Linked DNA regions of Nitrobacter winogradskyi Nb-255. The protein of the gene in region 2 interacts with the protein of the main gene of each other region in a pairwise test. Links are inferred from orthologs where the notes say so. Each region holds a gene or a part of one and is shown on either strand. Other genes may lie near its edges.

Evidence for each region. The genes of interacting proteins can lie anywhere in the genome.
Region 1: the proteins of ligA (region 2) and leuS interact in binary tests that used the Escherichia coli proteins (3 or more experiments, as listed by UniProt). The link is inferred for Nitrobacter winogradskyi Nb-255 from one-to-one orthologs.

The regions. Positions count from the first base shown.
Region 1 is NC_007406.1:105,608-112,643, reverse strand. What follows is about bases 2,642-5,797. They hold leuS (leucine--tRNA ligase), read right to left. Parts: upstream 5,494-5,797; coding sequence 2,842-5,493; downstream 2,642-2,841. Other genes in these bases: NWI_RS00485 (glutathione S-transferase N-terminal domain-containing protein), read left to right, coding at 5,647-5,797; lptE (LPS assembly lipoprotein LptE), read right to left, coding at 2,642-2,855. Outside these bases: NWI_RS00505 (ParB/RepB/Spo0J family partition protein), read left to right, coding at 282-1,163; holA (DNA polymerase III subunit delta), read right to left, coding at 1,232-2,260; more of lptE, read right to left, coding at 2,271-2,641; more of NWI_RS00485, read left to right, coding at 5,798-6,351; NWI_RS00480 (YggS family pyridoxal phosphate-dependent enzyme), read left to right, coding at 6,348-7,022.
Region 2 is NC_007406.1:1,158,114-1,166,166, reverse strand. The notes cover bases 3,089-5,995. They hold ligA (NAD-dependent DNA ligase LigA), read right to left. Parts: upstream 5,664-5,995; coding sequence 3,513-5,663; downstream 3,089-3,512. Other genes in these bases: recN (DNA repair protein RecN), read right to left, coding at 5,670-5,995; NWI_RS05480 (fumarylacetoacetate hydrolase family protein), read left to right, coding at 3,089-3,481. Also shown: UDP-glucose 4-epimerase GalE, read left to right, coding at 1-681; NWI_RS05485 (ABC transporter ATP-binding protein), read left to right, coding at 801-2,609; more of NWI_RS05480, read left to right, coding at 2,777-3,088; more of recN, read right to left, coding at 5,996-7,355; NWI_RS05465 (outer membrane protein assembly factor BamD), read right to left, coding at 7,500-8,053. UniProt on the Escherichia coli protein: DNA ligase that catalyzes the formation of phosphodiester linkages between 5'-phosphoryl and 3'-hydroxyl groups in double-stranded DNA using NAD as a coenzyme and as the energy source for the reaction.

The DNA of each region.
Region 1 (7,036 bases), 1.1 Mb from region 2 along the record:
GTGGGAACCGGTTTCGGGATAAATCCGATGCTCAATCAATTAACTGGAGCGGCGGCGCTGATTCCATTTGACCGGCCGCCGCTCTATAGCGTTTTCGAGCGAAGCGGATACCGGTTCGCGTGAAGAAAATGCGTCAAAACAATGATCTAGAGCCTCGCTTCTGATTCCATCAGAAGCGAAAAGGCTCTAGGTTTTCCCATCCCGCACGATCGGCGTCGTGCGCGAGTGATCGGACTTCAGGGCAAAGTCAGGAGCGTGAGTTGAATCCGAGGAAGCCGGCGATGGCCGATGAAGCGCGTTCGCGACTGGGGCGCGGCCTTGCAAGCCTGATCGGCGACGTCGGCGGCGAGGCCGCCCACGCCGAGCGTCCGCGCGTGCAGCGGAAGGTGCCGATCGAATTCCTGAGTCCCAATCCGCGCAATCCACGGCGCACGTTTTCCGATGTCGAGCTTGCCGAGCTGTCGGACTCCATCAAGCAGCACGGCGTCATCCAGCCGATCGTGGTGCGGCCCGTGAAGGGGATGCAGGATCGCTTTGAGATCATCGCGGGCGAGCGCCGCTGGCGCGCGGCGCAATCCGCGGGGCTGCATGAGGTCCCGATCGTACCGGTCGACGTCAGCGATCATGTCGCGCTCGAGATCGCGATCGTCGAGAACGTGCAGCGCGAGGATCTCAACGCCATGGAAGAGGCGCAGGGCTATCACGCGCTCGCCAATGAATTCAACCGTACCCAAGACGACATCGCGAAGATCGTCGGCAAGAGCCGCAGCCATGTCGCCAACATGATGCGGCTGACGAAACTGCCGGACGATGTGCGGGCGCTGATTGCATCCGGCGAACTGTCGGCGGGCCATGCGCGCGCGCTGATCGGCATGCCTGATCCTTCCACGGCGGCGAAGCGTATCATCGCGGAAGGCCTCAACGTGCGGCAGGCCGAGGCGCTCGCGCACGAGGATGGCGCCGCCGAGCGCAAGCCGCAGAAGGCGCGAGCCGACAAGGCGCGGAAGGACTCCGATACGCTGGCGCTGGAAAAGCGCGTCAGCGACGCGCTCGGCCTCGCCGTGACGGTGGATCACAAAGATCCCGGCGGCGTCGTGCAGATTCGCTATCGCGATCTCGACCAGCTTGACGAGATTCTGAAAAGGCTGGATCCGAAGGGGTGACCCGAGCTTGTTTCACCTCTCGCCGCAAGAGCGGGACGATGGGGAGGAGCAGGCGCTTCGTATCAACTCTATCCTCTCCGCCGCGCATTCACCGCGATCGACATCAGGGCGCGCTGCGTGATCGCCGACGCCAGCGCTGCCTGCTTGCGGGTTTCCAATGCGGCGCGGGCGAGCTGGTCCATCACCTGAACCAGCCGCGGGGCGCTGAAATGGCTCAACGCCGTTTCCACGGACGCCTTGCGCGAAAAATGCAGGCGCGGAAATCCGCGCTCAGTGGCTGATGAGGCCGACGCGCCTTCTTCCATCAAAAGCGCGGCCTTGTGCAGGGCGGCGACAAAACGCTGCGCGGCCGAGATGACGAGGCCCGGATAGGTGCCCGCGACCATGGCCTTGGCGAATTCGGCTTCGACCGCCGCCGGCCGGCCGGCGAAGGCGGCGTCGATGACGGGATCGAGCTTGAAGTCGGATGCGTCGGAGACCACGGCCATGACATCGAGGAGCGTGATCTCGCCTTGTCCATGGGCATAGAGGGCGATCTTGCGCAGTTCGTTGCGCGAGGCCTGACGGTCGCCGCCGAGCAGCGACATCAGCGCCGCGCGGGCGTCGGGCGCGATCTTCAGGTCGGAGGCGCGCAACTCCTCGTCGATCAGCCGCGCCAGATCGCGTTCGGTGTCGGGATAGCAGGCGATCGCCACCGCGTTCTTCGCCCGCTCGCAGGCCTTGCGCAGCGGCGATTCCGGCCTCAGTTCGCCGGCCTCGATCACGATCCGGCAATCCTGGATGGTGGAATTCGCCAGCGTATCGACGCCGCTCGCGAAGCTGCGTGACCCCGCCTTGATCCGGATGGCGCGGCGGCCGCCCAACAGCGGCACCGTCATCGCCTCGTCGACCAGACGCGAGGGCTCGGCGGCGAGATCGTCGCCGTCGAGCCGGACTAACGAAAACGGATCGTTCGGATCCTCGACGGCCGAGCTTATCAGCGCGTTGGCGCGCTCGCGCACCAGGCCGGCGTCGGGACCGTAGAGCAGGATGATCGGCCGGGCCGGATCGGGCCGGGCGAGAAAGCCGTCGATGTCCTTTCCGCGCAGCGCGACCATTCGCCGGCGATCAGGTGCCGGCGTAGAAGAACGAGGCCAGCCGGGTGTTGATGTTCTCGGCGATCTGCTCGGCGGCGCGGTCCTCCGCGTCGCGGTAGGCGCGCGCGCGGGCGAAACGCTGGAACTGGCCGGGGATGTCATAGGAGGTGCGGGCGAAAGTGGTCGCGTTGAGGACGATCTTGCCGGTGGCGACCTCGATCAACTGATAGCTCGCATCGATGCCGAAGCTCTCATTGGAGGGCAGCGCGGTGCGGGGATCAAGCATCAGCGACGACCGGCTGATGCCGAAGCGGATCTTGAGCTGGTGCGTCGGCGGCGCGCCGGTGGCGTTGCCGTAAAGCTTGAACGCGAGCGCGTTGCGAAGGGCGACCCCGATCCGCGCGTCCGGCGACGCATTGGGCTTGTCGATCGGCAGAAGCTCGACGCCCATCAGTCTGTCGCGAAGAGCCGGACCGCCATCGCCCCGCTCGGCGTACATCGGCCGGAAGCAGCCGGCCGTCAGCGCGGCCAGCACGGCCACGACGCCGATTCGGAGCGCGATGCGCGAACCGGTCCGTTCTCCGCTCCGGCGCGCCGGCGATCTACCCCACCACACTCACGATCCTCCGCGGGACGATAATGATCTTTCGAGCCTGCTTGCCGCCCAGGGCCTGCTTTACCGCATCGAGCGCCAAAACGGCAGCCTCAATTTCCGGATTTCCGGCGTCGGACGCCACCGTCACCTCGCCCCGCTTCTTGCCGTTCACCTGCACCGGCAGCGTGATGCTGTCTTCAATCAGCAAATCGGGCTCGATTTGTGGCCAGCGGGCTTGCGAGACCAGCCCGGTCTGCCCCAGCGCCCGCTGCCAGCACTCCTCGGCCAGATGCGGCATCATGGGGCTGAATATCTGCACCAGAATAATGGCCGCCTCGCGCAGGCTCCAACTCAAGTCCGGCGCCAGATCACGCGCCGGGGCGGACTTGTTGCTCCGGGAGCGGGCGAGGGCGTCGGCCAGTTCATTGGCGAACTCGCGGATATTGGCGAGGCAAACGTTGAAATGCAGCCGCTCGATCCCGGTGGAGACCCTGTCGAGTGCGCCATGCGCCGCTTTACGCAGCGTCAGCGCATCCGAGCCGAAAGTCGCAGGCCTGTCTTGCGGCGCGGCCTTGCCGGCGTCGGCCGCTTCGTTGACCAGCCGCCACAGCCGCTGCATGAAGCGCGCCGCGCCCTGCACGCCTTCCTCGCTCCAGATCACGTCGCGGTCCGGAGGCGAATCGGAAAGCATGAACCAGCGCGCGGTGTCGGCGCCGTAGCTGCCGATGATGTCGTCGGGATCGACGGTGTTGCGCTTCGACTTCGACATCTTCTCGACCGCGCCGATCTCGACCGGTTCGCCGGTCGTGATCAGCGTGGCGCGGCGGTTGTTGCCGTCGACCTCGATCCGCACCTCCTCCGGCGAGGCCCAGCCGCCGTCGGGTTTGCGGTAGGTCTCGTGCACCACCATGCCTTGCGTGAACATGCCCTTGAACGGCTCGTCCATGCCGAGGTGGCCGGTGGCCTTCATCGCGCGGGTGAAGAAGCGTGAATAGAGCAGATGCAGGATCGCGTGCTCGACGCCGCCGATATACTGGTCCACCGGCAGCATCCGGTCCGCGACCTCGCGCGTGGTCGGCGCGCTGTCGTTCCAGGGATCGGTGAAGCGCGCGAAATACCATGACGAATCGACGAAAGTGTCCATGGTGTCGGTTTCGCGCGTGGCCTTTCCGCCGCACTTAGGACAATCGACGTGCTTCCAGGTCGGATGATGGTCGAGCGCGTTGCCGGGCCTGTCGAAGGTGACATCCTCCGGCAGCGTCACCGGCAGGTCCTTTTCCGGCACCGGCACCACGTCGCAGTTGGGACAGTGGATCACCGGGATCGGGCAGCCCCAGTAGCGCTGGCGCGAGATGCCCCAGTCGCGCAGGCGAAAGTTCACCTTGCGCTCGGCGACGGGTTCGTTGCCGCGGGTCTCGCCTTCCAGGCGCTTGGCGACTTCCTCTTTCGCCGCATCAGCGCTCATGCCGTCGAGGAAGCGCGAGTTGATCATCCGCCCGTCGCCGTCATAGGCGGTGTCGGTGATGACGAAGCTCGCAGGATCCTGTCCCTCGGGACAGACCACCGGCGTGTTGCCAAGTCCGTATTTGTTGACGAAGTCGAGGTCGCGCTGGTCGTGCGCCGGGCAGCCGAAAATGGCGCCGGTGCCGTACTCCATGAGGATGAAGTTGGCGACGTAGACCGGCAGCGCCCACGCCGCATCAAAAGGATGGATCGCGCGGATGCCGGTGTCGAAGCCCATCTTTTCCGCGGTGTCGATCTCCGCCTGCGCGGTGCCGCGCTGCTTGCATTCGGCGATGAAACCGGCGAGCGCGGGATTGTCTTTCGCCGCCGCCTGCGCGAGCGGATGATCCGGCGCGATCGCCATGAACCTCGCGCCGAACAGCGTGTCGGGGCGCGTGGTGAAAATCTTCAGTTCGCTCTCATTGTTCGGGGTCGTCGTCGCGTCGAGCGCGAAGCGGATCAACAGGCCCTCCGAGCGGCCGATCCAGTTGCGCTGCATCAGCCGCACCTTGTCGGGCCAGCGGTCCAGCGTGCCGAGCGCGTCCAGCAGCTCCTGCGAGAATTTCGTGATCTTGAAGACCCACTGGTTCATCTCGCGCTGCTCGACCACGGCGCCGGAGCGCCAGCCGCGCCCGTCGATCACCTGCTCGTTGGCGAGCACGGTCATATCGACTGGATCCCAGTTGATCTTGCGCTTCTCGCGCTCGGCGAGACCGGCGCGCAGGAAGTCCAGGAACATCTTCTGCTGGTGCTTGTAGTAAGCGGGATCGCAGGTCGCGATCTCCCTCGACCAGTCGAGCGACAGCCCGATCGACCGGAGCTGCTTCTTCATCGCCTTGATGTTGTCGTAGGTCCACGCCTTGGGCGCGATCTTGCGCTCGATCGCGGCGTTCTCGGCCGGCAGGCCGAAGGCGTCCCAGCCCATCGGATGCAGCACGTTGTAGCCCCTGGCGCGCATGTAGCGCGCGATCACATCGCCGAGCGTGTAGTTGCGGACATGGCCGATGTGGATGCGCCCGGACGGATAGGGGAACATCTCCAGCACGTAGTATTTTTCGCGCGGGTCATCGTTCTTGGTGGCGAAGATCGCCTGCCTGTCCCACTCGGCTTGCCAGCGCGGTTCGGCGTCACGGGCGTTGTAACGTTCTGAGGTCATGGAAACGCGGAATTTTTCGTGATTTGCGGATATTCGACTAGGCCATGAAAGCGGAGCGGGGGTCAACGGGTCGGGCGGGCGTTGCTCGCGGTTTGCAAGCGGTGTGGTTTTGCGGTGTAAGCGGGGACGTTTCCCGCCTTCCGGAGTCACCCGATGGCCGACCTCGCAGCTTTTCTCATCACCCGCCGCTGGCCGGCGGCCCACCCGGAACGTTTGCAACTCTATTCGGTGCCGACGCCCAACGGGGTGAAGGTCTCGATCATGCTGGAGGAAACCGGGCTGCCCTATGAGCCGCATTTCGTCGATTTCGGCAGGGACGAACAGAAGAGCCGCGAATTCGTCTCGCTCAATCCCAACGGCAGGATCCCGGCGATCCTCGATCCCGACGGCCCCGGCGGCAAGCCGCTCGGCGTGTTCGAGTCGGGCGCGATTCTGCAATACCTCGCCGAGAAGACCGGACAGTTCCTGCCCGCCGATCCGGCGCGGCGCTGGCAGGCCCTGCAGTGGCTGCATTTCCAGATGGGCGGCGTCGGGCCGATGTTCGGTCAGGTGGGATTCTTCCATAAGTTCGCCGGCAGGGATTTCCAGGACAAGCGGCCGCGCGACCGCTATGTGAGCGAATCGAAGCGGCTGCTCGGTGTGATGGACACTCATCTGGCGACGAGTCGGTGGTTTTCGGGCGACGACTACACCATCGCGGATATTGCGATGCTGGGGTGGGTGCGCAACCTGATCGGGTTCTACGATGCGCGAGATCTCGTCGAATTCGATCGTTTCCGCCATGTCGGGGGCTGGCTGCAGCGAGGTCTGGCGCGCCCGGCGGTGCAGCGCGGCCTCGCAATTCCGGCGCGGCCATGACGATGGGTGAGACGGCGCCGGTCAACGGCCTTGCATCCGTGGAAGCTGAAATCGTCCGGGCGTGCCGGGACGCGCGGCGCGAGCGTTCCACGGTGACGCTGGTGGCGGTGTCGAAAACCTTCGATGCCGATGCGATCACGCCGGTGATTGCCGCGGGGCAGCGGGTTTTCGGAGAGAATCGCGTGCAGGAGGCGCAGCGAAAGTGGCCCGAGCTGATCGCGGCGCATCCCGGCCTCGCGCTGCATCTGATTGGTCCGTTGCAGTCCAACAAGGCGAAGGAAGCGGTCGCGCTGTTCGATGCCATCCATTCGGTCGACCGCGTCAGCCTTTGTGAAGCCCTGGCCAAGGAAATCGACAGGCAGAACCGGAGGCCGTCCCTGTTCGTGCAGATCAACACCGGCGAGGAGCCGCAGAAGGCCGGCGTCTCGCCGTCCAATGCCGACGATTTCATCGCGCGCTGCCGCGATACCCATGGCCTGACGATCTCGGGCCTGATGTGCATTCCGCCGATGGATGATGCGCCGGCGCCGCATTTCGCGCTCACCGCGAAAATCGCCAGGCGTAACGGGATCAAGCAATTGTCGATGGGCATGAGCGCGGACTTCGCCATCGCGATCGCGCTCGGCGCGACCCATATCAGGGTCGGCTCGGCGATTTTTGGGACGCGGTAGAATCCTGTACGCCG
Region 2 (8,053 bases):
CGCTTCATCTTCTCATCGACCGCCGCCGTCTACGGCAATCCCGACCAGATGCCGGTCGCGGAAGAGGCGCCGACCCGGCCGCTCTCTCCTTACGGGTCGTCGAAGCTGATGACGGAAATCATGCTGCACGATGTCGGCTCCGCTCACGACCTGAATTACGTCGTGCTGCGCTACTTCAACGTCGCGGGCGCCGATCCGCAGGCGCGGATCGGGCTTCAGACCGCCGGCGCCACGCATCTTCTGAAGATCGCGGTCGAAGTCGCGACCGGTCAGCGCGCCAAGATCGACGTGTTCGGCACCGACTATCCGACGCCGGATGGAAGCTGCATTCGCGACTTCATCCACGTCAGCGATCTGGCGCAGGCCCATCGCGCCGCGCTGACGTACCTGCGAAACGGCGGAGGCTCGACCACGCTGAACTGCGGATACGGACGCGGCTACTCGGTTCTGGAAACGATCGAGGCGGTGCGTCGGGTCTGTGGCCGCAACTTCGCGGTTCACTATTCCGATCGACGCCCCGGCGACATCATGACCATGATCGCCGACACGAGCCGGATTCGCGCCGCGCTCGACTGGACGCCGCAATACGACGATCTCGCCACCATCGCCGCGCATGCGCTCGCCTGGGAAGAGAAGCTGGCGCAGCGGCACGCCACCGATGCGCTCGCGGTATCGGCCTGACAAGCCGGACGGAACCGGTTTTGGCTTGAAAAAGACCGTTATTGCGGGCATGGAATCTGAGCTTTCGCAACACCCCTGACGCGCGGGCGACAACCGATTCACGGCGTCAATGGAACGCGATGACCGAGCCTCCGAAGAAAATCACCGATGACCCCTATGGCGCGGCCATCCTTATCCGCCGCCTGGTCACGGAACAGGGCATGGCCTATTGGCGGCGCTACCTCGCCGCATTCGCGCTGATGGCCGTCTCCGCGGCGGCGACGGCGACGTCGGCCTACCTGCTCGGTGAGGTCATCAATCAGGCTTACGTGGACCGCAACGTGCGCGGCATTTTCATGCTGTCCACCGTGGTGCTCGCCATCTTCGTGGCCAAGGGCGCGGCGACCTACGGTCATTCCGTGATCCTGTCCCAGATCAGCAACGCGATCCTCGCCAATAATCAGCGCCGCTTGTTCGCCAAGCTGATGAGCGAGAGCATCGGCTATTTCTCGCAACGGCATTCATCGGAATTTCTCGCGCGGCTCACGGCCGGCGCGACCTCGGTGACGCAGGTGCTCAGCCTGCTGATCAACGCGGTGGGGCGCGATCTGCTGTCGCTGATCGCACTCGTCACCGTGATGGTGATGCAGGATCCCTATATGTCGCTGTTTGGCGCGCTGGTGGCGCCGCCCGCGATGATCGTACTGCGCAAGCTGGTGAAGCGCATCAAGGGACTGGCGCACAGCCAGTTCCATGGCACCGCCGATATCATGGAGACGATGCAGGAGTCGCTGCAAGGCATTCGGACCGTCAAGGCGTTCACGCTCGAACAGACCATGCGCGAGCGGATCGACGCCAGCATCACCGCCGTCGAGCAGACCAACAACAAGATGGCGCGGGTTTCGAACCGCGCCAGCCCGCTGATGGAAACGCTCGGCGGTTTCGCCATCGCCGGCGGACTGATGTATGGCGGCTATCGCGTCGTCGCCATGGGCGCGACGCCGGGCCAGTTCTTTTCCTTCCTCACCGCCTTCCTGCTGGCCTATGAGCCCGCCAAGCGGCTGGCCCGTCTCAACATCGAACTCAACAGCAGCCTGATCGGCGCGCGCAAGCTGCTTGAGATCGTGGACAGCCCCGCCAGCGAACCCGACGACAGCGACAAGCCGGCGCTGCAACTGACCGACGCCCGCGTCGAGTTGCGGGATGTCACATTCGCCTATCGCCCGGACGAGCCCGTGCTCAAGCGCATGAGCTTCATCGCGGAGCCGGGCAGGATGACGGCGCTGGTCGGCCCCTCGGGCGGCGGAAAATCAACCGTGCTGGCGCTGCTGCTGCGCCTGTATGAAGTCACCGACGGCGACATCCTGATCGACGGGCAGTCCATCTCCGGCGTGTCGCGGACATCGCTGCGCCGGCAGATGTCCTATGTCGGCCAGGACGTCTACCTGTTCCGCGCCACGATCCGCGAGAATATCGCGTTCGGCCGCCCTGGCGCTACCGAGGACGAGATCGTCGCGGCGGCGAAAGCCGCCTGCGCCCACGACTTCATCACGGGCTTTCCGCTCGGCTACGACACTCCCGTGGGCGAGCACGGCACCCAGCTCTCCGGCGGGCAGCGCCAGCGCATCGCCGTCGCCCGCGCGCTGATCAAGGACGCGCCGATCATCCTGCTCGACGAGGCCACGGCCGCGCTCGATTCGGAATCCGAAAAGCAGGTGCAGGAGGCGATCGAGCATCTGTGCCGAAATCGCACCACGATCGTGATCGCTCACCGCCTGCACACCATCATGCACGCCGACGCCATTCTCGTGGTCGAGAACGGCGAGATCGTCGAGCGCGGACGCCACGACGATCTTCTGCGAAGCGGCGGGCGCTATGCTTCGTTCTTTCGCCTGCAACACCGGGAGACAGCGCCGCTGACGCTGGCTCCCTTGAGCGCGTCGGCGTAGAGCCTTACCGCTTCTGATGGAATCAGAGGCGGGCTCCACGATTTTGATCTGACGCGTTTTCTTCACGCGAATGCGTATCCGCTTCGCTCGAAAACGCTATGATGTCATCGCACCTGTCCGCGGTGACGATCTCATCGCGCAAGCGCAGGCAGAGCGGAGAGCACCGCATGAGCGCATCGCCGTTTGTGATTCCAGAGCCGCCCCGACCTGTCATCGCGGTCGCGGGCGGCAACGGCTTCTTTCCGGTCCGCCGCATCTGGTGCGTCGGCCGCAACTATCTCGATCACATCCGCGAACTACGCAACGACGAGCGCGCGACGCCTTTTTTCTTCGCGAAGCATGCCGACATGATCGAGGCCGACGGCGCGACCATTCCCTATCCGCCTCTCACCCATGATCTGCATCACGAAGTCGAGCTGATCGTCGCGATGAAGAGCGGGAGCTTGCGCATCCCGGCCGACACCGCGCTCGATCACGTCTATGGCTACGCGGTCGGCATCGATCTCACCCGGCGCGACCTGCAAAACGCCGCGCGCAAGAAGGAACAGCCGTGGGAGATCGCGAAGTCATTCGATCACACGGCGCCCTGCGGCGCGCTGCAACCAACAGCGAAGATCGGCCATCCATCGAAGGGCCGTATCTGGCTCGCGGTCAACGGCAAGGAAACCCAGTCCGGCGATCTCGCGCAGATGATCTGGAACGTTCCGGAGATCATCGCGCAACTTTCGAAACAGGTCTCGCTTGACGCAGGCGACATCATCATGACCGGTACGCCGGCCGGGGTCTCCGCCCTGCATCCGGGCGACCATGTCGAATGCGGCTGCGACGGCGTCGGCAAACTGACGATAACGATCGGCCAGCCGGCGGCCTGAACGTCCTTGACACGGCACTCCGGAAGATCGGCTATCCTTCGATCAGCTTCAGCCACTCGTCCTCGGAGATTACTTTCACGCCGAACTTCTCGGCATCCTTGAGCTTCGATCCGGCTCCGGGACCTGCGACGACCAGATCGGTCTTCTTCGACACCGAGCTGGACGTTTTCGCGCCCACGCGCTCGGCCGATGCTTTTGCTTCATCGCGCGTGAATTTTTCCAGCGAGCCTGTGAACACCACGGTCTTGCCCGCCACGGCCGAGTCGCTGCGGGCCTGCGCGACCGGCAGCACTTCGATTTCTTCAAGCAGATCGTTCAGCGCCTTGACGTTGCGCGGCTCGGCAAAGAACTCGACCACCGCGTCGGCAACGATATCGCCGATGCCTCCGATGTTGGTAAGATCGGCATAGGCCTCGGAATCATTGCCTGCTTCCGTCTGCGCCGCCGCGGCCTCCGTCATGGCGCTGCGGAAACTTTCGATACTGCCATAGTGTCGCGCCAGCAGCTTGGCATTGCCCTCGCCGACGTGGCGGATGCCGAGCGCGAAGATCAGCCGGTTGAGTTCGATCCTGCGGCGAGCGTCGATCGCGGCGAACAGGTTGCGCACCGACACATCGCCATAGCCGTCGCGATCGCGCAGCTTGTTCTCCGCACGCGCGTCGCGCTCCTGCAACGTGAAGATATCGACCGGGTGCATGACAAGGCCGTCGTCATAGAATTCCTGTATCTGCTTTTCGCCGAGGCCGTCGATGTCGAAAGCAAGGCGCGAGACGAAATGCTTGAGCCGCTCCACCGCCTGCGCCGGGCAGATCAGCGCGCCGGTGCAACGGCGCACCGCCTCGCCCTCCTCGCGCACGGCGTGGCTGCCGCAGATCGGACACCTGTCGGGAAACTCATATCGCTTAGCGTTCGCCGGGCGTTTTTCGATGATCACGCTGACCACTTGCGGAATCACATCGCCGGCGCGCTGCACCACCACGGTATCGCCGATGCGAAGGTCAATACCGTCGCGGATCGGCTGACCATCGTTGCCGAGGCCCCTGATGTAATCCTCATTGTGCAGCGTGGCATTCTGCACCACCACGCCACCGACGGTGACGGGTTCGAGCCGCGCCACCGGCGTCATCGCGCCGGTCCGGCCGACCTGGATGTCGATGCCCCTGAGGATCGTCATCGCCTGTTCGGCGGCGAACTTGTGTGCGATCGCCCAGCGCGGGCTTCGCGACACGAAGCCGAGGCGTTCCTGCCAGTCGAGCCGGTCCACCTTGTAGACCACGCCGTCGATGTCGTAGCCGAGCGTGGCGCGTTGCTCACCGATGCGGCGATAAAACGCCAGCACCTCATCGACGCTGTGACATAGCTGGATCAGCGGATTGACGATAAAGCCAACGTCCCTGAGCCACTCCAGCATGTCGTTCTGGGTTTCGGCGGGCCGATCAGTCATCTCGCCCCAGGCATAGGCGAAGAACTTCAACGGACGCGAGGCGGTGATCGATACATCCTTCTGGCGCAAAGAACCGGCCGCCGAATTGCGCGGATTGGCGAACACGGTATCGCCAGCCTCTTGCTGCTTTTTATTCAGAGCAAGGAAGTCCTCTTTCAGCATATAGACCTCGCCGCGCAGCTCGCAGGCGGTGGGGATGTTGTGGCCGTTCAGTTTGTGCGGCACGTCCGCGATGGTGCGGACATTCGCGGTCACGTCCTCGCCGGTGAAGCCGTCGCCGCGCGTCGCCGCGCGCACCAGGTCGCCGTTCTCGTAACGCAACGACAGCGACAATCCATCGATCTTCGGCTCGGCAACGATGGCGGGCATGTCATCCGCACCAAGTTTCAGAAAACGCCGGATGCGCTCGACGAACTCGGCAACCTCAGCGTCGCTGAAGGCGTTGCCGAGCGACAGCATCGGCACCGCATGCTGCACTTTCGCGAAGCCGCGCGCGGGCGCGGCGCCGACCGTCTGCGTGGGCGAACTTGCGGTGACGAGGTCCGGAAAGCGGGCCTCGATCGCTTCGAGCCGCCGCTGCAACGCGTCGTAGGTAGCGTCGGAGACCGTTGGCGCGTCCTGCTGGTAGTAGCGCTCGTTATGCGTCTCGATCTCAAGCGCCAGCCTCTTGTGCTCGACCCTGGCCTGCGACCTGGTGAGGGAATCGACGGGCGGAGGCGTTTTTGACTTGGCCGCCACAGCTACTCACCCCGCCGCTTTCAACAGCCGGTCCGCGGCGGCGCGGGCCTCCGCGGTGATCTCGGCTCCGGCAAGCATCCGCGCGATCTCCTCGCGGCGGTGATCCTCCGCCAGCGTCGCAACCCGCGTGGCGACACGCTTGCCACGGTCCAGCGCATCTTTTGAGATGAGCAGATGTTGATCAGCGCGCACCGCAACCTGGGGCGCGTGCGTCACCGCCATCACCTGCACCTTGCAGGCCAAGCGCGACAGCCGCGCGCCGATGGCGTCGGCCACCGCACCGCCGACCCCGGTGTCGATCTCGTCGAACACCAGCGTCGGCGCCGAGCCCTTGTCGGAGAGCACCACCTTCAGCGCCAGCAGGAAGCGTGACAGTTCGCCTCCCGATGCGACCTTCATCAGCGGCCCGGGACGCGTGCCGGGATTGGTCTGCACCCAGAACTCGACGCGGTCGAAGCCTTGCGGCCCCGGCGTGGACGGATCGGAATCGATGTGCGTCGAAAATCTGGCGCGCTCAAGCTTCAACGGCGCAAGCTCCACATTGACCGTCTTGTCGAGCTTGTCGGCAGCCTTCTTGCGCGCCACCGAGAGTTTCGCAGCCGCCGCCGCATAACGTTTGTCGGCGTCGGCCGCCTCTTTCTCCAGAACAGTCAGTCGATCCGCGCCGGCGTCAATCAACGCAACCTGCGCTGCATACTTCGCGGCAAGCGCGGCAAGTCCCTCGACCGGCGTCGCATATTTTCGCGAGGCCGCGCGCAGCGCGAACAGCCGCTCCTCGATGCGCTCCAGTTCAGCCGGATCGAAATCCGAAGCGGCGAGCGCTGCCGCGAGATGCTGGTCGGCCTCCTCCAGCGCGTTGATGGCGGCGTCGATCGACCTGACCGCGGGCTCGACCAGTTGCCGCGAACTCGCGGCGCGCCGTTCGAGCCGCCGCACCGCCGCCGACAAGACGCTCGCCGGCGAACCATGACCGCTGACGACGTCTCGCGCCTCGCGCAGGTCGGCCGCGATCTTCTCGCCCGCCATCATCGCGGCGCGGCGTTCGGCAAGCGCGGTTTCCTCGCCCTCCTGCGGCGCGAGCTGTGTCAACTCCTCGGAGGCGTGACGCAAATACTCGGCCTCCTGCGCGGCGCGCTCCACGCCGGCGCGATGATCTTCAAGCGCCACGCGGGCGCGGCGACGCGCTTCCCACAGCACTTCCAGCGCGGAGACCTCGGTATCCAGTCCGGCAAAGGCATCGAGCAGCCGGCGGTGGGTCGATGCATCGACCAGCGCCCGCTCGTCGTGCTGGCCGTGAATCTCCACCAGCGTCGCGCCGACCGCTTTCAAGGTCTGCACGCTGATCGCCTGATCATTGATGAAAGCCCGGGTGCGGCCGTCGGCAAGCTGGACGCGCCGCAGGATCATCTCGCCCGATTCTTCAGAAATAGAGTTCTCGATGTCATTGGCGGCAAGCATGGCGCAGGCCGGATGGTTCTTCGGAACATCGAAGGTGGCCGTGACCTGCCCCTGCTCCGCGCCGTGGCGAACCAGCCCGGCGTCGCCGCGGCCGCCGAGCGCGAGCGCAAAGGCATCAAGCAGAATGGATTTTCCCGCGCCGGTCTCGCCGGTCAACACCGCAAGACCGGAGGCGAACTCGATATCGAGCCGCTCGATCAGGACGATGTCGCGGATCGAAAGGCGCGCAAGCATGGGAGGCCGGTTCCTGCCAAAGGCCGTTGAGAAATGTGGAAAAGCGTAGCGCAAAGACTGGAGCCTGACCCAACTCCGTTGAACCGGACTCCAGCCCCATCCTTGTGACTGTGCATGATCTTATCCGAAAATCGGGATCATGCTCTAGCCAAGGCCCACCTTCCTGAACGCCTTGCTGATCCACGAACTCTTGTTCTCGCTGGGCTGGCTTCCACCCGAGGTCACGAGATTGTAGGCGTCCTTGTACCAGTGGCTGTCAGGGAAATTATGGCCAAGCACGGCCGCGGCGGTCTGCGCCTCGGCAACGATTCCAATCGCCATGTAGGCCTCGGTCAGCCGCGCCAGCGCCTCCTCGACGTGCCGCGTGGTCTGGAAGCGCGTCACCACCGTCTTGAAGCGGTTGATCGCGCCGGTATAGTCACGCCGCTCCATGTAGTAGCGGCCGACCGCCATTTCCTTGCCGGCGAGCTGATCGCGCGCGCCCTGAAGCTTCTTCTTGGCTTCACCGGCGTATTCGGACGTCGGATATTTCCGGATCACCTCTTCCAGGGTGCGCATCGCCTTCTCGGTACGAGCCTGGTCGCGCGAGACATCGGCGATCTGATCGTAATTAGAGACGGCAATCAAATACTGCGCATAGGCGGCGTCCGGACTGCCCGGATGGAGCGTCACGTAGCGCGACGCGGAGCCGATGCAGG